Regions from separate parts of the Kitasatospora sp. NPDC088351 genome, predicted to be linked through region 4. Evidence: riboswitches for the same ligand, from Rfam matches in the RefSeq annotation. Region 4 holds a riboswitch; each other region holds the start of a gene.
What was found. Region 4 has a riboswitch for cyclic di-AMP ahead of AB0P06_RS12785 (NlpC/P60 family protein). Riboswitches for the same ligand answer to the same signal wherever they lie in the genome.
Positions count from the first base shown of each region.

Region 1: another riboswitch for cyclic di-AMP. It lies ahead of AB0P06_RS20205 (LysM peptidoglycan-binding domain-containing M23 family metallopeptidase); the one in region 4 lies ahead of AB0P06_RS12785 (NlpC/P60 family protein).
Region 2: another riboswitch for cyclic di-AMP. It lies ahead of AB0P06_RS33170 (transglycosylase family protein); the one in region 4 lies ahead of AB0P06_RS12785 (NlpC/P60 family protein).
Region 3: another riboswitch for cyclic di-AMP. It lies ahead of AB0P06_RS11910 (transglycosylase family protein); the one in region 4 lies ahead of AB0P06_RS12785 (NlpC/P60 family protein).

Region 1 covers NZ_JBFBIL010000027.1:57,796-62,475, forward strand. Annotated here, with positions in the region: gene AB0P06_RS20195 (MFS transporter) at 1-206, opposite strand, end outside; gene AB0P06_RS20200 (DUF2470 domain-containing protein) at 376-1,107, shown strand; gene AB0P06_RS20205 (LysM peptidoglycan-binding domain-containing M23 family metallopeptidase) at 1,344-2,312, opposite strand; cyclic di-AMP (ydaO/yuaA leader) riboswitch at 2,316-2,474, opposite strand; gene AB0P06_RS20210 (MFS transporter) at 2,786-4,330, shown strand; gene purB (adenylosuccinate lyase) at 4,372-4,680, opposite strand, start outside.
Region 2 covers NZ_JBFBIL010000076.1:13,096-17,775, reverse strand. Annotated here, with positions in the region: gene AB0P06_RS33180 (LacI family DNA-binding transcriptional regulator) at 1-733, shown strand, start outside; gene AB0P06_RS33175 (hypothetical protein) at 792-992, opposite strand; gene AB0P06_RS33170 (transglycosylase family protein) at 1,178-2,446, opposite strand; cyclic di-AMP (ydaO/yuaA leader) riboswitch at 2,433-2,603, opposite strand; gene AB0P06_RS33165 (hypothetical protein) at 3,312-4,680, shown strand, end outside.
Region 3 covers NZ_JBFBIL010000011.1:155,955-160,634, reverse strand. Annotated here, with positions in the region: gene AB0P06_RS11925 (DUF501 domain-containing protein) at 1-116, opposite strand, end outside; gene AB0P06_RS11920 (septum formation initiator family protein) at 88-570, opposite strand; gene eno (phosphopyruvate hydratase) at 710-1,996, opposite strand; gene AB0P06_RS11910 (transglycosylase family protein) at 2,240-3,130, opposite strand; cyclic di-AMP (ydaO/yuaA leader) riboswitch at 3,136-3,307, opposite strand; gene AB0P06_RS11905 (cytochrome P450) at 3,532-4,680, opposite strand, start outside.
Region 4 covers NZ_JBFBIL010000013.1:8,264-12,943, forward strand. Annotated here, with positions in the region: gene AB0P06_RS12775 (NYN domain-containing protein) at 1-1,450, shown strand, start outside; gene AB0P06_RS12780 (NlpC/P60 family protein) at 1,652-2,689, shown strand; cyclic di-AMP (ydaO/yuaA leader) riboswitch at 3,047-3,201, shown strand; gene AB0P06_RS12785 (NlpC/P60 family protein) at 3,212-4,378, shown strand; gene AB0P06_RS12790 (NlpC/P60 family protein) at 4,604-4,680, shown strand, end outside.

The DNA of each region.
Region 1 (4,680 bases), on a different contig from region 4:
CCCTTGCGGGGGATCCGGGTGCCGAGGACGGTGAGCAGCGGTCCGCCCACCACGACGCCGAGCGCGTAGCCGGAGATGAGCAGGCCCGCGGTGGGGATGGACACCGAGAAGTCGCCGGCGACCTCGGGCAGCAGGCCCATGATCACGAACTCGGTGGTGCCGATGCCGAAGGCGCTGATCGCCAGCGCCAGGAGCGCGAGGGGCATGAGAGTCTGCTTTCCAAGACGATTGCATGTGCAACTACCAGCGCCGACAATACGTCTACCATCCAGATACTTGCAAGCGCCGGATATTGCCTAGGTGAACATACGCCACGCTTGCCAGTACCCCTCGGCACGATTAGGTTAGGCTCACCTAACTTACTGGAGGTCAGCCATGAGCCCCGTGGACACCACGGCACCCGAGGCGCCGGAGGCGCCCGAACCCACCGCCGCCGAACGGGTCTGCAGTCTGCTCACCGCCACCTCCTCCGTGGTGATCCGCGCCTGCGGCGAGCACCATGAGCTGGACACCCCGATCGCGGTACAGGGCTCCCGGCTGCGCCTCCACGCCCCCCTCGACGCGCCGCTCACCCTCGCCGCCACCCGCGCGCAGGACGGGCTCGCCGTCGTCCTGGACCTCACCGACATCGCCCCGGTCGCCGTCCGCGACCGCGTCCGCGGCCGGCTCTCCCTGGCCGGCCGGCTCCACCTGGCCCACCTCGCCGACGACGGGCTCGGCGTCCACCTGCGCCTGGACGTCGCACACGCCGTCCTCTCCACCCCGTACGGCACCACCGCGCTGACCGGCGCCGACCTCGCCCTCGCCGGGCCCGACCCGCTCGCCCGCTACGAGGCCGGCCTGCTCACCCACCTCGCCGACGACCACCCGGACGCGCTCGCCGTGCTCACCCGCCTGCTCGACCCGGACCTACTCACCGAGCGGCCCGGGATCCGCCCGCTGGCCCTCGACCGGTACGGCCTGGTGCTGCGCCTGGACCACCCGCACGGCCATCGCGACGTCCGTCTGGTCTTCCCCGAACCCGCCCGGGACGCGGACGAGTTCGGCCACCGGGTACACCAGCTGCTGACCGCCGCACACCGCGCGCTGCCCGCCCACCGGATCTGAACCAGGCCACCGGTCAACTGGGCTGACCAGACGTCAACTTCCCTTGGCGTCACGTAAAACGAAAACGGCCAGCCCGGCTCGCGAGAGGATTTCTCGCGAGCCGGGCCGGCCGACTGGGCGTGTCCCGCGCCCAGGGTGCCACTGTCGGTGCGGCGATCACCCGGTCGAGCGGTCACCCGACATGACCATCCCGAGTGGCCGTACGCCCCGCACCCAGCGGTGGTTCTGATGCCCGATCAGATGGCGACGCCGTGCGCCCGCAGGTAGGCGATCGGGTTGACGTCCGTGCCGTACCCCGCACCGGTGCGGATCTCGAAGTGCAGGTGCGGGCCGGTCACGTTGCCGGTCGCGCCCGAAAGGCCGATCTGCTGGCCGGCGGTGACGGTCTGGCCGATCCTGACGCCGATCGAGGACAGGTGCGCGTACTGGGCGTACTTGCCGTCGGCGAGCTTGATCTCGACCTCGTTGCCGTAGGCGCCGCCGTTGCCGGCCTTCACCACGGTGCCGCCCGCGACGGCGCGCAGCGGGGTGCCGGTGGAGACGACGAAGTCGGCGCCGGTGTGGTGGCCGGAGGACCACATCGAGCCGGCCACGCCGTAGGCGGTGCCGAGCTTCGGGCTGGCGACCGGGGAGACGTAGCTGGCGACGCCGGCCACGGTAACCGGGGCCGGGGTGGCGGGCTTGGCGACCTCGATCTTGGTCTGGACCGGGGTCTGCGGGGCGGGCTTGACCGGCTTGGCGGTCTGAACCGGCTTCGGCGCGGCGGCCGGAGCGGCCGGAGCAACCGGGGCGGCCAGCTTGGCGGCCTCGGCCGGAGCGGCGGCCTTGGCGCCGAGCGCGAGCTTCTGGCCCGGGAAGATCAGGTTCGGGTTGGCACCGACGACCGAGCGGTTCTGCTCGTACAGCGCCTGCCAGCCACCCTCGACCTGCTTGGCGTCGGCGATCTTCGACAGGGTGTCCCCGCCGACGACCTGGTAGCTCTGCTCGACCGGCGCGGCGGCCGGGGCGGCCTGCTGCGGGGCGGCGGCCGGGGCGGCGTCGGCGGTCGAGGAGTTGCTCTGCCGGGGCTTCGCGGCCGGCGCGGTGTGGGCCTGGGCGCTGATCGCGGTCACCAGCGGAAGGGCGAAAGCGGCGCCGGTGACGGCGGTGGCGATACCGATGCGGGCGGCGCGGGGCAGGGCGATACGACGAGCCTGTGCGGGCATGGAAGATTTCCTCTCCGACGCCTACGAGGTGAGCTGTCGGGTTCGGGCTGGAGTTGCCCGGCCGCAATGCGGCTTCACCCCAAGCCGGACCGTGAATTCCGGTCCGGCGACTTACCTTTGGGTCCCCCGCTCCTGCCGTACAGAGTTCAGTTCGCACCACCGGGCAGCGGCAGGACTAGGCGTTCCACCCGGTGGCCGCCCGGGCCGTGGCCGGGCGGTCGCTGAACTAAAACCCATCCGTACGGGCTAAGCAATGTCGATCACGTGAAGTCACCACAAAGCCCCGAGGCGTCGTGACACTCCGAATGATCGGCTGCACGGTACGCACACAATCCATTGACCTGGAGCGACCGCCCGGCGACACTCCGCCGATATTCGCGTCAGTACGCACGCGATCACCTACGGAATGCCATTCGCCGACACACCCCCCGGTGACCCTTGTCACGTCGGCCCGCGGGGCGCACGATCGGGCGGTGGCCACCTCCGAGGCCGGCACCCTGCGCCTGGGCACCGCGCAGGGTCGCTGGGTACTACTGGCGACGGTGCTCGGCTCCAGCATGGCGATGCTCGACGGCACCGTGGTGAACGTCGCCCTGCCCCGGATCGGCGCCGATCTGGGCGCCCCCCTCGCCGCCCTGCAATGGACGCTCAACGCCTATCTGCTGACCCTGGCCGGGCTGATCCTGCTCGGCGGCGCGCTCGGCGACCGCTACGGCCGCCGCCGGGTGTTCCTGATCGGCGTGGTCTGGTTCGCCGTCGCCTCGGCGGCCTGCGCCGCCGCGCCCACCATCGGCGTGCTGGTCATCGCCCGCGCCGTGCAGGGCATCGGCGGCGCCCTGCTCACCCCCGGCTCACTGGCGATGCTCCAGGCCGTCTTCCACCCGGACGACCGCTCGGCGGCGGTCGGCCTCTGGTCCGGCCTCGGCGGGGTGTCGGCCGCGGTCGGGCCGTTCCTCGGCGGCTGGCTGGTGGACGGCCCCGGCTGGCGGTGGATCTTCCTGCTGAACGTCCCGCTCGCCGTCCTGGTGGTCGCGGTGGCGGCCCGGCACGTGCCGGAGAGCCGGGACGAGAGTGCGACCGGCCGGTTCGACGTCCTCGGCGCACTGCTCGCCGCCCTGACCCTGGGCGCGATCACCTACGCGCTGACGGCGGCCGGTGGAGGGGTGTCCGCGTCCGTCTGGGTGACCGGCGTGGCCGGCCTGCTGCTGGGGGCGGCCTTCGTCTCGGTGGAGCGCCGCAGCCCGGAGCCGATGCTGCCGCTCGGCCTCTTCTCCTCCCGGCTGTTCACCGCGGTGAACCTGGTCACCCTCTGCGTGTACGCGGCCTTCAGCGGAGTGTTCTTCCTCCTGGTGGTGCAGTTGCAGACGGTCTCCGGGTTCTCCCCGCTGGTCTCCGGGCTGTCCCTGATCCCGGTCACCGTCCTGATGCTGGCCCTGTCGGCACGCGCCGGGCGGCTCGGCAAGCGGATCGGCCCGCGGCTGCCGCTCACCGTGGGTCCGCTGCTCTGCGCGGGCGGTGTGCTGCTGATGCTGCGGATCGGCCCCGGCGCCTCGTACTGGGCGGACGTGCTGCCCGCCGTCACCGTGCTGGGCTGCGGGATGGTGCTGCTGGTCGCGCCGCTGACCGCCACGGTGCTGGCGGCGGTGGAGGTCCGGCACGCGGGCATCGCCAGCGGTGTCAACAACGCCGCCGCCCGGGCCGCCGGCCTGCTCGCGGTCGCCGCCCTGCCCGCCCTGGCCGGTCTCAGCGGCGAGGCCTACCGGGTGCCCGCCTCGGTGGACTCGGCCTTCCACACCGCGATGCTGATCTGCGCCGGGCTGCTGGTCGCCGGCGCGCTGGTGGCCGTCACCACCGTCCGGGGCAATGTGCTGGCCCCCGAGGACCACCGCCCGGTGGCCGAGCCGGACTGCCAGTGGTCCTGCGGCACCAACGCCCCGCCGCTCGACCCGGGCCACGTCGACGCCGGAACGGCCGAGGGCCCCGCCACCGGAACGGCGGCAGGGCCCTCGGCGAACTGACGGCACACCGGCGCAGGCGCGGCGTCAGTGCAGACGGGGCGTCAGAGGATGTCGCCCGGCGCGTACTTGGCGGCCTCCGGGTACGCGGCCGCGACGGCCTCGACCCGGCGGACCACCTCGGCGACCTGGGCGCCGGCCGCACCGGTGAAGGAGAGCCGGTCGGCGAGCAGCGCGTCCAGGGCGGCCCGGTCCAGCGGGATCCGCTCGTCGGCGGCCAGCCGGTCCAGCAGCTCGTTCTCCCGGGCGCCGGCCCGCATCGCCAGCGCGGAGGCGACGGCGTGCTCCTTGATGACCTCGTGCCCGGTCTCCCGGCCGACGCCCGCCCGCACCGCGCCCATCAGCACCTTGGT
Region 2 (4,680 bases), on a different contig from region 4:
GACGCCCGGCGGCTCGACCGAGGACGAACTGGTCGAGATGCTGGTCGACCGGGGCGTGGCGGGCATCGTCTTCGTCTCCGGCCTGCACGCCGACACCACCGCCGACCACGACCGGTACGCCCGGCTGGCCGGCCGGCAGGTGCCGTTCGTGCTGATCAACGGCTACAGCGAGAAGATCGACGCGCCGTTCATCTCGCCGGACGACCGGGCCGCGATGTGGATGGCCGTCCAGCACCTGGCCGAACTCGGCCACGAACGGATCGGCCTGGCGGTCGGGCAGCGGCGGTACGTACCGGTGCTGCGCAAGATCGAGGGCTTCACGGCGGCCATGCGGGCGGTGCTCGGCAAGACCCAGGAGGAGGCCGAGGACCTCGTCCACCACACGCTGTTCAGCGTGGAGGGCGGGCACGCGGCGGCCGGCGCGCTGCTCGACAAGGGCTGCACGGCGATCGTCTGCGGCAGCGACATGATGGCGCTCGGCGCGATCCGAGCGGTGCGTCAGCGGGGCCTGGCCGTCCCGCAGGACGTCTCGGTGGTCGGCTTCGACGACTCGCCGCTGATCGCCTTCACCGAGCCGCCGCTCACCACCATCCGCCAGCCGGTCGAGGCGATGGCCACCGCCGCCGTCGACGCCCTGCTGGAGGAGGTCGGTGCGAACGCCGCCCAGCGCGGGGAGTTCATGTTCCAGCCGGAGCTGGTGATGCGCGGCTCCACCGGGGCCTGCCCGCGGTGAACCGGTGCCGGGGCCCCCGGGGAGCGAACGCTCCCCGGGGGCCCCGGCCGTGCCGCGCTCAGCCCTCCTGGACGGTGGGGCGCTCCTGGTTCACCCGCTGTCCGTCGGCGGCGTCGCCGGTCCGGGTCCCGGTGCGCCGGCCCCGGGCGAGGTGGTCGCGCGGGACCAGTTCGACGGCGTCCTGCGGGTTCGTGGTGCCGGAGAGCGTCATCGCGTCGATGGCGAGATCGGCGTCGAGCGTGACGGTGACCTGGGCCATGTGACTCCTCCTCGGGTACGGAGCAGCAGCATGCCCTGCCGGCGCCCGCGTTGACCACCGGTGGCCCCGCCGGTACCCGGCCGGTGCGCGACGGCCGGGGGAGACAGGCCGAGGCCCCCGGGGAGAGCGACCAGACTCTCCCCGGGGGCCTCGGGGTCGGGGGCGTGCCGGGCACGCCCGGCGGGTCAGACCCGGCCGGCGAAGTCCGGGGCCCAGTTGGCGACGGTCTGGGTCCGCACGCCCGAGCTCGGGTTGGCGGCCTCGACGTACTTCCCGCCGCCGATGTAGATCGCGACGTGGTAGACGCCGGAGTCCTTGCCGTTGTTGGACCAGAACAGCAGGTCGCCCGGGAGCAGGCTGTCCAGCGAGACGTGGGTGCTGGCGGCGGCCTGGTCGGCGGCGACGCGCGGGACGGAGACGCCCGCGGCGCGCAGCGCGGCCTGGGTCAGACCGGAGCAGTCCCAGCCGCCGTTGCCGGTGCCGCCGTAGATGTAGGCCTGACCGACCTTCGACTGGGCGAAGGAGACGGCGGCGGCCATGCTGCCGGTGGCGGTCTGCGCCGGGGCCTGGGTCTGCGCCGGGGCGGCGGGCTTGGCGACCGGCTTGGCGGCGGGCTTGGCGGCGGGGGCCTGCGCGGCCGGGGTCTGGGCCGGGGTCTGCGCGGCCGGCTTGCCGGTGGAGGCGCCGGTGGCGCCCTGGCCGGACTGCTGGGCCTGGCCGCCCTTGCCCAGGGCGAGCTGCTGGCCTGGGTAGATGACGTGCGGACCCTGGGTCAGGGTGCCGCGGTTCAGCTCGTACAGCCGCTCCCAGCCGCCCTGGACGTTGTTCTTGTCGGCGATGGAGGAGAGCCAGTCGCCCGCGATGACGGTGTAGTCGGTCGGCTGGGCCTGGCTGCCGCCCTTGGCCTGGGCGGAGTCGGCGGGGGCCTGGCTCTTCGCCGGGGCCGGGGTCTGCGCGGGGGCCTGCGGGGCGGGCTTCGGCGCGGGGGTGGCGGCCGGGGCGGCCGGCTTGGTGGCGGCCGGCTTCGCGGCGGCCGAGGTGTCGACGGCGGCCAGGGTGCCGCCCTTGGTCAGGCCGGCCTTGACGGAGCAGACGGGCCAGGCGCCGGGGCCCTGCGAGGCGAGGACCTTCTCGGCGACCGCGATCTGCTGGGCCTTGGTGGCCTGGTGGGCCTGCGGGGCGTACGCGGTACCGCCGAAGGCGGCCCAGGTGCTGGAGGTGAACTGCAGGCCGCCGTAGAAGCCGTTGCCGGTGTTGATGGCCCAGTTGCCACCGCTCTCGCACTGGGCGACCTTGTCCCAGGTGGCGACCGGGGCGGCGGAGGCGGTGCCGGTGGTGAGGCACGGGACGGTCAGGCCGACACCCGCGACGCCGACGGCGGCGATCAGGCGGCGGGCGCGACGGGGCAGACTGGTGCCGTTGACGGGCAGCATGAAGACGCGATCCTCTCCCACGCCTGCGAGGTGAGCTGTCGGATTCGGGCTGGAGTTGCCCGGCCGCGCCGTGGCGCGGCTTCACCCCTAGCCCTGAACCGGTTTCGGGAACCGGTCCGGGGCGACTTACCTGTGGGTCCCCCGCTCCTGCCGTGGTGCGTTTCTGCGCTGCCAGCACAACCGACGGCAGGACTCGGCGTTGCGGATGGGCTGGGTTCGTGTAGCCACGAACGGGGAGCACGTTAAGCAGACTCCCGTTCAAACCGCAAACATGTGTGATGCCCGTCACGGTTTACGGGTGAGGGGTTGATTGGCTGTCCACCATGATCAGAAATGACCGATTTTCGGCAACGCCCCTGCGGCCGGACCCAACTGCCTGTGCTTCAGGACGTCAGTACCGACGCGGCCGTCCGGCGGGAGGGCTGCGCGGTGATGGCCAAGGACGAGGGCCCGCGCGCCGGGCGCCCGACCGTCAGGCCTCGGGGGGTGCACCGCCGGGCAAAACGCCGCAGAGTGGACATATCGTCCGAACGGCCCCGAACTCCCGTACGCCGCCGGACGATGCTGCGCTGGCCGGCGGTCGGCAAGGTGTTCGCCGCGGTCGGCGGCGAGGAGATCCTGCGGCGCTCGCTGACCGGGCGGACGCAGCCCGTCGCGGCCACCGGCATGCCCGGTATGCCCGGGGCCCCGGACGGCCCCACCGACGCCGCCGCGGCCCCCGCCGAGGGCGCGGGCATGGACCACCGGCCCGCCGCCCGTCGGCACCTCCGGGGCCGGGCCCGCCGCCGCACCGACCGTCGACCTGGCCGGCCGCCGCTGGTCCGACCCGGCCGGCTGGTGCGGTGCGGTACCCGGCCCGCGGAGCGCCGTCCGGATCGCCGACCGGGTGCTCCTCGACACCGATGCCACCGTGGGCTCGCTGCTGGTCGAGCCGACCGGCGCACTCACCTTCGCCGCCGACCGCACCCTCACCCTCGCCTCGGACGGCAACGTCGAGATCCGCGGCACCCTGGCACTCGCCCCCGAGGGCGCCGCCGTGCACACCGTCCGCTTCCCGTCCGTGGACGAGCGGCGCTTCCAGGGCGACGGCGCCAAGGTGGTCGACACCGACACCGACACCGACACCGGGCTCTGGGTGACCGGCGCCGGCTACCTGCGGCTGGACGGCGCGGCCAAGACCGCCTGGGTCCGCGCCGACCGCGAGCTGCGGGCCGGTGACACCTCCATCGGCCTGGCCGCCGAGCCCACCGGCTGGCTGCCCGGCGACGAACTGGCCGTCACCCCGACCGGCCCGCCCGACGCCGAGGACTTCTCCGCCCGCTACGACCTGGTCACCGTCCGGTCCGTCAGCGGATCCACCGTCACCCTGGACTCCCCGCTGAAGTACGCCCACCCCCGGGTGACCGCCGGAGGGGGCGTCACCGTCGGCGCCGAACTGCTCAACCTGACCCGCGGCGTCCGGGTCGAGGGCACCGTGAAGGGCCGCGCGCACGTCCACGTCACCGGCTCCCGGCCCGCCGACGTATGGCACGCCGCACTGCGCTGGGTGGGTCCGCGCGCCGACACCGAGAAGACCTGGAAGGGCCAGGACGGCACCGTCCCCGTCACCGCGCCCGTGCTCGGCCGGTACGGGCTGCACTTCCACATGCTCGGCGACACCACCCGGGGCACCGTCGTCGAGGGCGTGGTGGTCCGCGACGCGGGCAGCCACGCCTTCGTGCCGCACGCCAGTCACGGCATCACCTTCCGCAGCTGCGTCAGCCACGACACCTGGGAGGACGCCTCCTGGTGGGACGGCCCGTTGGACACCCGTACCCCGCAGCGCCCGTCCGACGACATCGTCCACGAGTCCTGCGTGGCCTCCCGCACCCGGCTCGAACCCAACCCGCGCGCCTACCGCCTGACGGGGTTCAACCTCGGCGCGGGCACCGGCGGCCGGGCGGTGGACTGCGTGGCCGTCGGCGTCCAGGGCGCCACCGGCGCCTCCGGCCACGAGTGGCCGGAGAACAGCGAGGGGGTGTGGACCTTCCAGCGCTGCCTGGCCCACAACAACCTGCAGGACGGCATCTTCGTCTGGCTGAACGCCCGGCATCACCATGTGGTCACCGAGCTCGCGGCCTACCACAACGGCGGCCGGGGCATCGAACACGGCGCCTACCTCAACGACTTCGACTACACCGCGAGCGTGCTGTACGGCAACGCCGCCGGGGGAGTGGCCCCGCACGCGCTCGGCCGGGACAAGGGCAGCCTCTTCG
Region 3 (4,680 bases), on a different contig from region 4:
TGTGCGACCGCGCGCAGTCCGCGCGGGACCCGGCCGAGCTGCGCGGCGATGGCCGCGACGTCGGAGTCGGAGACGGTGGGGTGGTTCTCAGTGGTCATGGGGGGAGCTGTCTCCAGCGAGGGCGGGGGCGGGTGGAGAGGGCGGGGCCAGGGCGGCGGTGTCGGCTGTGTCGGCGGCGTCGACCGAGTCCCAGACGCTGGCGTACCAGGGCTTGGCCGCCGTCACCGGGCCGTGGGCCGCGCCCTCGGAGGGGGCGGGCGAGCTGACGGAGGACTTGGTGGCGCCCTGGCCGGCCGGGTCCACCGCGATGTACGGGGTCTCCCCCGGCATCGCGTAGTGCAGCCGGGCGCGGGCCTGCGCCTTGACGTACTCCGGGTCCTGCCAGCGGGCCTTCTCCCGGCGCAGCTGCTCGACCTGCTGCCGGGTGTGCTCGGCCTTCGCCCGCTGGGCGGAGATCTCGGAGCGCTGGGAGATGAACTGGCGGGTCGGGTAGGCGAGGATCGCCACCAGCGAGCAGAGCACCAGGACGAGGACGGTCGCCCGGCTCGTGAACCGGGGACGGGCCGCCAAGCCCGGAATCCTCCAGCCTGCCATCTCCCGATTCCCCTCCTGGTCGCGACGGTGCCCCGCCGTCCACCCTACGGGGTGAACGGCGGGGCACCGGTCAGGCGTGCGCTACCGGACGGCCGAGGGACCGGGCCGGAAGGGCTCAGCCCTCGTGCTTGAAGCGCGGGAAGGCGCCGCGGCCGGCGTACTCGGCGGCGTCGTCGAGGATCTCCTCGATGCGCAGCAGCTGGTTGTACTTGGCGACGCGCTCGGAGCGGGCCGGGGCGCCGGTCTTGATCTGGCCGCAGTTGGTGGCGACGGCCAGGTCGGCGATGGTGACGTCCTCGGTCTCACCGGAGCGGTGCGACATCATGCAGCGGTAGCCGTTGCGCTGGGCCAGCTCGACGGCGTCCAGGGTCTCGGTCAGCGAGCCGATCTGGTTCACCTTCACCAGCAGCGCGTTGGCGGTGGCGGTCTCGATGCCCTTGGCCAGGCGGACCGGGTTGGTGACGAACAGGTCGTCGCCGACCAGCTGGACCTTGTCGCCCAGCTTGACGGTCATGGCCTTCCAGCCGTCCCAGTCCGACTCGTCCAGCGGGTCCTCGATGGAGACCAGCGGGTAGGCGGCGACCAGCTCGGCGTAGTACTCGATGAGCTCGTTGGCCGAGAGCGCCTTGCCCTCGAACTGGTAGGCGCCGTCCTCGTGGAACTCGGAGGCGGCGACGTCCAGGGCGAGCGCGATGTCCTTGCCGGGGACGTAGCCGGCCTTCTGGATGGCCTCGACGATGAGGTCCAGGGCCTCGCGGTTGCTGTCCAGGTTCGGCGCGAAGCCGCCCTCGTCACCGAGGCCGGTGGACAGGCCGCGCTCCTTCAGCACGCCCTTGAGGGTGTGGTAGACCTCGACGCCCCAGCGGACGGCCTCGGAGAAGGACTCCGCGCCGATCGGGGCGATCATGAACTCCTGGATGTCGACGTTGGAGTCCGCGTGCGAGCCGCCGTTGAGGATGTTCATCATCGGGACCGGCAGGACGTGCGCGTTCGGGCCGCCCAGGTAGCGGAACAGCGGCAGGTCGCTGGCCTCGGCGGCGGCGTGCGCGACGGCCAGCGAGACGCCCAGGATGGCGTTGGCGCCGAGCGAGGACTTGTCCGGGGTGGCGTCCAGGTCGAGCATGGCCTGGTCGATCAGGCGCTGCTCGGTGGCGTCGTAGCCGACCAGCTCCGGGCCGATCTGCTCGATGACGGCCAGAACGGCCTTCTCCACGCCCTTGCCGAAGTAGCGGTTCTTGTCACCGTCGCGAAGCTCCAGCGCCTCGAAGGCGCCGGTCGAGGCACCCGACGGGACAGCGGCACGGCCGGTGCTGCCGTCGTCGAGGCCGACCTCGACCTCGACCGTGGGGTTCCCACGCGAGTCGAGAATCTCACGGGCTACGACGACATCGATGGACGGCACGAGGCATCTCCTAGCGGAAGCAGGGGTCCGGCTGACGGTGATGATGTCGGCGGGACGATTGCGGAGTCGTTACGACCAGAGCCTAACCGCACGGGCTCTCAGGGCCACGCTGACCTCGGTCCCGTCTCAGCGTGTGGCCTGCCTACCCACCGGTAGTTCACCTGGTTGCCCCATGGACGGGGCCGGAAGCGGGCGAAGGGGGCCGAATCCGGCCCCCTTCGCCCGCTGTCGCCTGTGCGGGACTCAGCCGAGGGTGAGCACCTGGCCGGGGACGATCAGGTTCGGGTTGCCGCCGACGGTGCCGCGGTTGCCGTCGTACAGCGCCTGCCAGCCGCCGGAGACGCCCTGGGCGGCGGCGATGGTGGACAGCGTGTCGCCGGACTGGACGGTGTAGCCGTGACCGCTCTTCGGCGCGGCGGCCGGGGCGCTCTGGGCGGCCGCCGGGCGGAAGTCCTGGCTCGCGGCCTGGCCGGCGTACTGCTGGTAGACGCTCTGGTGGCTGGTCCAGTACCAGGCGCCGTTGTTCTGGTACCAGTACACCTTCGCGTCGGCGTCCCAGCCAGCCTTGCCGGAGAAGCCCGGGGCCTGGGTGTTCTGCTGCGCGGGCTGGGCGGGCTTCGCGGCCGGCTGCGGGGCCTGCTGCTGGACGGGCTTCTGCGCGGGCTTCTGGGCCTGCTGCTGAACCGGCTTCGGCTGGGCCGGCTTCGGCGTGGCGGGCTTGGCGGCGGCGGAGGTGTCGACCGCGGCCGGGGCGCCGCCCTTGGTCAGGCCGGCCTTCTGGGAGCAGACCGGCCAGGCGCCCGGCCCCTGCGAGGCGAGGACCTTCTCCGCGACCGAGATCTGCTGGGCCTTGCTGGCCTGGTTGGCCTGCGCGGCGTACGCGTTGCCGCCGTACGCCTTCCAGGTGCTGGAGGTGAACTGCAGGCCGCCGTAGAAGCCGTTGCCCGTGTTGATGCTCCAGTTGCCGCCGCTCTCGCACTGGGCGACCGCGTCCCAGGTGGAGGCGGGGGCGGCCGAGGCACCGGAGGCGGTGAGGAGCGGCATCGCGAGTCCGACGCCGGCCACACCGGCGACGGCGATGGCCTTCTCGGCCTGGGTACGACGACGGTGACGGCCAGTTCCAACGAACAGCATGAAGATGTCCCTCTCCGCACGCCTGCGAGGTGAGCTGTCGGGTTCGGACCGGGAGGTGGCCCGGCCGCGTCACGCGGAACGTCTCGGCCCGCGCGGGCGGCTTCACCCCAAGCCGTGGGGGACGGCAACAAACCTGGTTCCCCCGCCCCTGCCCAAGGGTTCTGGTCGATTTCCCGTGACGCGGCGGGCAGGATTCGGCGTCCCGCGCACGAGGTCCGCAGCAGCGGACTCCAGGGAGGTTAGACAGATCATCACATCAATCACAAGCTCATATCGCCCACATCACACATAAATTACGGCCCGTGGTCATGCGCCTACCAACCGAGGTGCTATGTCCGGTTTAATGGTGATTCAGGCCACGTGGAGCGGGTCGACGGCACCCGACTGACGCGCCGGAAACCTCAGTCGACGGTCTCGGACGACGGCCTCTCCGGGGTGAATTCGACCGGCAGTTCACGAAGTCCACGCATGATCAGACCACCGCGCCACCGCAGATTCTCCGGGCTTTCGGCAAGCCGCAGATCGGGCAGCCGGGAGAGCAGCGTGGCCAGTGCGGCCCGGCCCTCCAACCGGGCCAGCGGGGCGCCGATGCAGTAGTGGATGCCGTGCCCGAAGCCGAGGTGCGGGTTGTCCGTCCGGGCCAGGTCGAGGGTGTTCTCGTCGGAGAACCGCGCCGGGTCCCGGTCCGCCGCCGCGAGCACCACCAGCACCGGGTCGCCGACCGGGATGTCCACCCCGCCGATGGTCAGCGGGGTGGTGGCGAAGCGCCAGGTGGCCAGCTCCACCGGGCCGTCGTAGCGCAGGAGTTCCTCGATGCCGGTCTCCAGCAGCGCGGTCTCGCCGCGGACGATCGAGTCCTGCAGCAGGGCCCGCTGGCCGGGGTTGCGCAGCAGCGCGTAGGTGCCGTTGCCGATCAGGTTGACGGTCGTCTCGAAGCCGGCGAAGAGCAGGATGAAGGCCATCGCCGCGGCCTCGTTCTCGGTCAGGTGCTCGCCGTGGTCACTGGCCCGGATCAGACCGGAGATCAGGTCGTCGCCGAGGTCGGCCCGCTTGCGGTGGATCAGCTCCAGCAGATACGCCCGCATCTTCCGTACCGCGCGCCCGACGCCACCGCGCTGACCGCCGCCGTGGCGGATCATCATGCCCGCCCAGTCCCGGAAGTCGTCCTGGTCCTCGGACGGCACGCCGAGCAGGTCGCAGATCGCGTAGATGGGCAGCGGGAAGGCGAACTCGTGGATCAGGTCCGCCGAGCCGCGCTCCGCGAAGCCGTCGATCAGCCGGTCGGTGAGCTGCTGCACCCGCGGCTCGAACTCGGCCACCCGGCGCGGCGTGAACGCCTTCGACACCAGCCGGCGCAGCCGGGTGTGGTCCGGCGGGTCGATGTTCAGCAGGTGCGTCATCAGATCGGCCTGCCGCTCCCCCGGAATGCCCACCCGGCCGGTGCGGTGCGCCTGCCCGCTGTGGTGGGCGGGGTTCTTGGAGAGCCTGCCGTCGGCGAGCGCCTGCCGCGCGTCCGCGTACCTGGTCACCAGCCAGGCCTCCACCCCGCT
Region 4 (4,680 bases):
AGCGAAGGAGCCCGCCGGGCCGCAGGGGCGGCAGCCCGCTGTGGACGGGCAGGCGCCGGACGCGGCCGAGGCCGCCCCGTCCGGTACCGGGGCCCCCGCCGAGGAGTCGGGCGGTGACGAGCCGGCGGCAGACCGGGCCGTCGAGACGCTCGACCGGCCGCTGCCCGAGGGTGTGCGCCGCCGGGTGGTGGGCCTCGCCGCCGACGCGCTCGGGGGGCTGCCGCCCGCCGAACTGCCGCAGAGCCTGCGGCAGTACGCCAAGTTCACGCCGGCCCGGCGGGCCAAGTACGCGGCCACCGCGCTGGCCGCCGCACTGGAGTCGGAGCCGGCCTTCCGGCTCCGGATAGCGGAGCGGCTGCGGCTGGGCCAGCCGGACCTGGTGAAGGCGCTGGAGGCGGGCCATGTGCCCGGCGCCGCCGACCCGATGGACGTGGCGGCCGCCGCCTATCTGGTGCGGTCGGCGGGCTGGAGCCGGCTGGTCGCCGAGGCGGGGGAGCAGGCCGAGCGGGCCGGCGCCGAGGGCGCCGCCGCCGAGGCGGCCCGGCTGGCGGAGAAGCTGCAGGCGGAGCTGGCGGAGGTACGGGCCTCCGCCCGGGCGGACCTGGACCGGCAGCGGGCCGAGTCGGAGGACGTCCGCAAGGAGGCCGAGTCGCTGCGCAAGAAGGTGCGGTCGCTGGAGAGCGACACCCGCCGGGCGCAGGCGGAGACCCGCCGGGTCACCGCCGAGCTGGAGGCGCTGAGGACGCAGGCGGCCGCCGAGCGCAGCGCGGGTGAGAGTGAGGCCCGGCGGCTGCGGCACCGGATCTCCGAACTGGAGACCGCCGCCGAGCAGGGCCGCCGTTCGGCCCGCGAGGGGCGCAGCGTCGAGGACATGCGGCTGCGGCTGCTGCTGGACACCGTGCTGCAGTCGGCGCAGGGCCTGCAGCGGGAGCTGGCGCTGCCGGTCTCCCAGATCCGCCCGGCGGACCTGGTGGAGGCGGTGGTGCCGGGCTCGGCCTCGCCGCACGACGTGGCCCGGCGCGGGCTGGCGGAGGACGATCCGGCGCTGCTGGACCAGCTGCTGGCGATCCCGCAGGTGCATCTGGTGGTGGACGGCTACAACGTGACCAAGACCGGTTATCCGGCGCTGCCGCTGGAGCAGCAGCGGATCCGGTTGCTGGGTGGGCTGGCGATGCTGGCCCAGCGCACCCAGGCGGAGGTCACCTGTGTGTTCGACGGGCAGGACCTGGACGTGCCGGTGATCATGGCGCCGCCGCGCGGGGTGCGGGTGCGCTTCAGCCGGACCGGGGAGACGGCGGACGAGCTGATCCGCCGTCTGGTGCGGGCCGAGCCGCAGGGCCGGCCGGTGGTGGTGGTCTCCACCGACCGGGAGGTCGCGGAGGGCGTGCGCAAGGCGGGCGCGCGCCCCGTCGCCTCCGTCCTGCTGCTGAACCGGCTGGCCCGGCCCTGATGCCGGAGGGACCGGAGTGACCGCTGGTCAGCGCCCGGTTTGCGGCAGTGTGTGGATCCCGTGAAGTCAGGCCGCCGGTGGAGGTTCACGCCATCGGGGGAGTGGCGGAAAGCGTGGATCTTCACTAGGGTCTGGCGTCAAACCTATTTTCCGGATCCTCACTCAAACGGGTGAGTCCGTTGGAAGAAGGAACCGATCACTTTGGCCTCCCACCGCCGTCCCAAGCAGCCGAGCCGCGCGCGGGTCTCCGTGCTCACCGCTGCCGCTGCGACCGCGGTCGCCCTCTCCGCCCAGGTCGGCGCCCACGCCGCGCCCTCCCCCAAGAAGGAGGACGTGAAGGCGCAGATCGACCAGCTGAACGAGGAGCAGGAGCAGGCGGCCGAGAAGTACAACGGCGCCAAGGAGCGGGCCGACCAGCTGCGCAAGCAGGCGGACCAGCTCCAGGACCAGGTGGCCCGCGGCCAGGACCAGATGACGCAGCTTCAGGCCGGGCTGGCCGAGGTGGCGGGCGAGCAGTACCGCACCGGCGGCATCGACCCGTCCGTGCAGCTGATGCTCTCCTCCGACCCGTCGGGTTACCTGGACAAGGCCTCCAGCGTCCAGCAGGCCAGCTCCAGCCAGTCCGAGGCGCTCAAGGGCCTGCAGGACCAGCAGCGCCGCCTGGACCAGCAGAAGGCCGAGGCGGCCGCCGTCCTCGCCTCCCTGGACAGCACCACCAAGGATCTGAACCAGGCCAAGGCGGACGTCAACCAGAAGCTCAAGGAGGCCCAGACGCTGCTGAACTCGCTCAGCGCGGCCGACCGGGCCGCCCTGAAGGCGCAGCAGCAGCAGGACGACCGGGCCTCGCGCGGCAGCGAGCGCACCGACCTGAGCAGCCTGCCGCAGGCCGGCGGGTACGCCGGGGTGGCCGTCGCCAAGGCGATGAGCAAGCAGGGCTCGCCGTACGTCTGGGGTGCCATCGGGCCGAGCACCTTCGACTGCTCCGGTCTGATGGTCTGGGCGTACAAGCAGGCCAATGTCTCGTTGCCGCGCACCTCGCAGGCGCAGGCCGGCGTCGGCACCCGGGTCCCCTCGCTGGACCAGGCGCAGCCCGGTGACCTGATCATCTACCGCGACGACCGCAGCCATGTCGCGATGTACATCGGCAACGGCATGGTGGTGCACGCGCCGCACACCGGTGACGTGGTGAAGGTGATGAAGGCCGACGCGATGAAGATCAACGCCATCCGCCGGGTCTGACGGTTCGTCGATTGGGGGCAGAAGCCCCCGATCCGGACATTCCCTGATAGGTCGACACGCCCGGCCGGGCCGGCCCGCTGCTGTGATGTGGGACACGCCCCGGTCGGGCGCTCTCGACCCGCATTGTGAGTAATGATCAGCCCCGCGTGCGGTTGTGATCACATTCGGTCATATTCACAAATGAACTTGGGTATTCTTCCGTCTTTTTTCTGACAAGGATTTGAACGGATCACGGTTCTGTTACTAGGGTCATGCCTCGAACCACCGTGCAGTCGATCACCCATCCCGGGTGACGGCGGGGGTTACCGTCGAGTTCGTGAAGCAGCGGGGCAGGTGACTGCCCGACGGGGAGTCCAGCAGTCGGGGACGCTGTGGAGCGGAGCCGGGGAACCAAGTTCCTCCGGGGTGAATCGGCGCCAGGTCGACCGGTGGAACGGTCGGTGAGGCGCCGTAGGGCACGCTTCCGGCCCGAACCCGTCAGCTCACCCGGTAGGCGGACGTAGGAAGAAGGAGTCCGCCTTCGTGGCGTCCCATCGTCGTCCCAAGCCCGCCGGCCGTGCCCGCGTCTCCATCCTGACCGCAGCCGCCGCAGCGGCCGTGGCCCTCTCCGCGCAGTCGGGCGCGCACGCCGACCCGACGCCGACCAAGGATCAGGTCAAGGAGCAGGTCGACAAGCTCAACGAGCAGGCCGAGGTCGCCACCGAGCAGTACAACGGCGCCCAGGCCAAGCAGCAGGAGCTGCAGAAGCAGGTCGGCGAGCTCCAGGACAAGGTGGCCCGCCAGCAGTCGCAGGTGACCGATCTGCAGGGCGGCCTCGCCGAGATCGCCGGCGAGCAGTACCGCAACGGCGGCATATCGCCGACCGTTCAGCTGATGCTCTCCTCCAGCCCGGACAACTTCCTCACCCAGGCCGGCACCCTGACGCAGGCCGGCAGCTCGCAGTCGGGCCAGCTGAAGGAGCTCCAGGAGCAGCAGCGCAGGCTCGACCAGGACCGCACCGAGGCCCAGAACAAGCTCGGCGAGCTGGAGGCCACCACCCAGCAGCTGAAGGCGTCCAAGGAGGAGATCCAGGGCAAGCTGGCCAAGGCCCAGGAACTGCTCAACACGCTGACCGAGCAGGAGCGCGAGGCGCTGCGCGCGGCCGAGGAGAAGGCCGCCGCCGAGGCCAAGGCCAAGGCGGACGCCGCCAAGGCGACCGCGAAGGCCGAGGCCGACCGGGCATCCCGCGACAACGGCCGCGGCGACCTGGGCACCCCGTCATCCTCGCCCGTCACCAAGCCGTCGGCGTCGTCCACGCCGTCCACGTCGTCCGCGCCCAGCGCCCCGGCCGCCAACGGCTCGCGGGCCGCCGCCGCGATCGCGGCCGCCGAGAGCAAGCTCGGCGCGCCGTACGTCTACGGCGCCACCGGCCCGAACTCCTTCGACTGCTCCGGCCTCACCAGCTGGGCGTACGCCCAGGCGAACGTGTCGCTGCCGCGCACCTCGCAGGCCCAGGCCAACGCCGGCACCCGGATCGGCTCGAACATCGCCAACGCCCAGCCCGGCGACCTGGTGATCTTCTACGGCGACAACCACCACGTGGGCATCTACGTCGGTGGCGGCCAGGTCATCCACGCGCCCAAGCCCGGCGCCTCGGTCCGCTACGAGTCGGCCTCCAACATGCCGGTCTCCACCATCGTGCGGCTCTGACCCCGAGTCAGGCTTTCGCAGGCCCGGTCTCCCTCGCGGGAGGCCGGGCCTGCGGCTTTTCCGGCCGGCCGGACGCCTGTCCGATTCAGGGTCAAATATTCGGGTTGGTAGGGGTTTGGACTCGCTCGCCCGGACTCGCTAACGTCTGCCACCGGACACCCGCTTCCAGAGCCGCCCGCACCGGAGCGGCCACAGGCCGGGACGCAGAATTGGAGCCGCAGTCGGATGGCCGTGCACCGCCGTTCCCCACAGTCGGGTGCGCACACCCTCGCCCGCGCGCTGGTGCTGACCGCGGCGGCCAC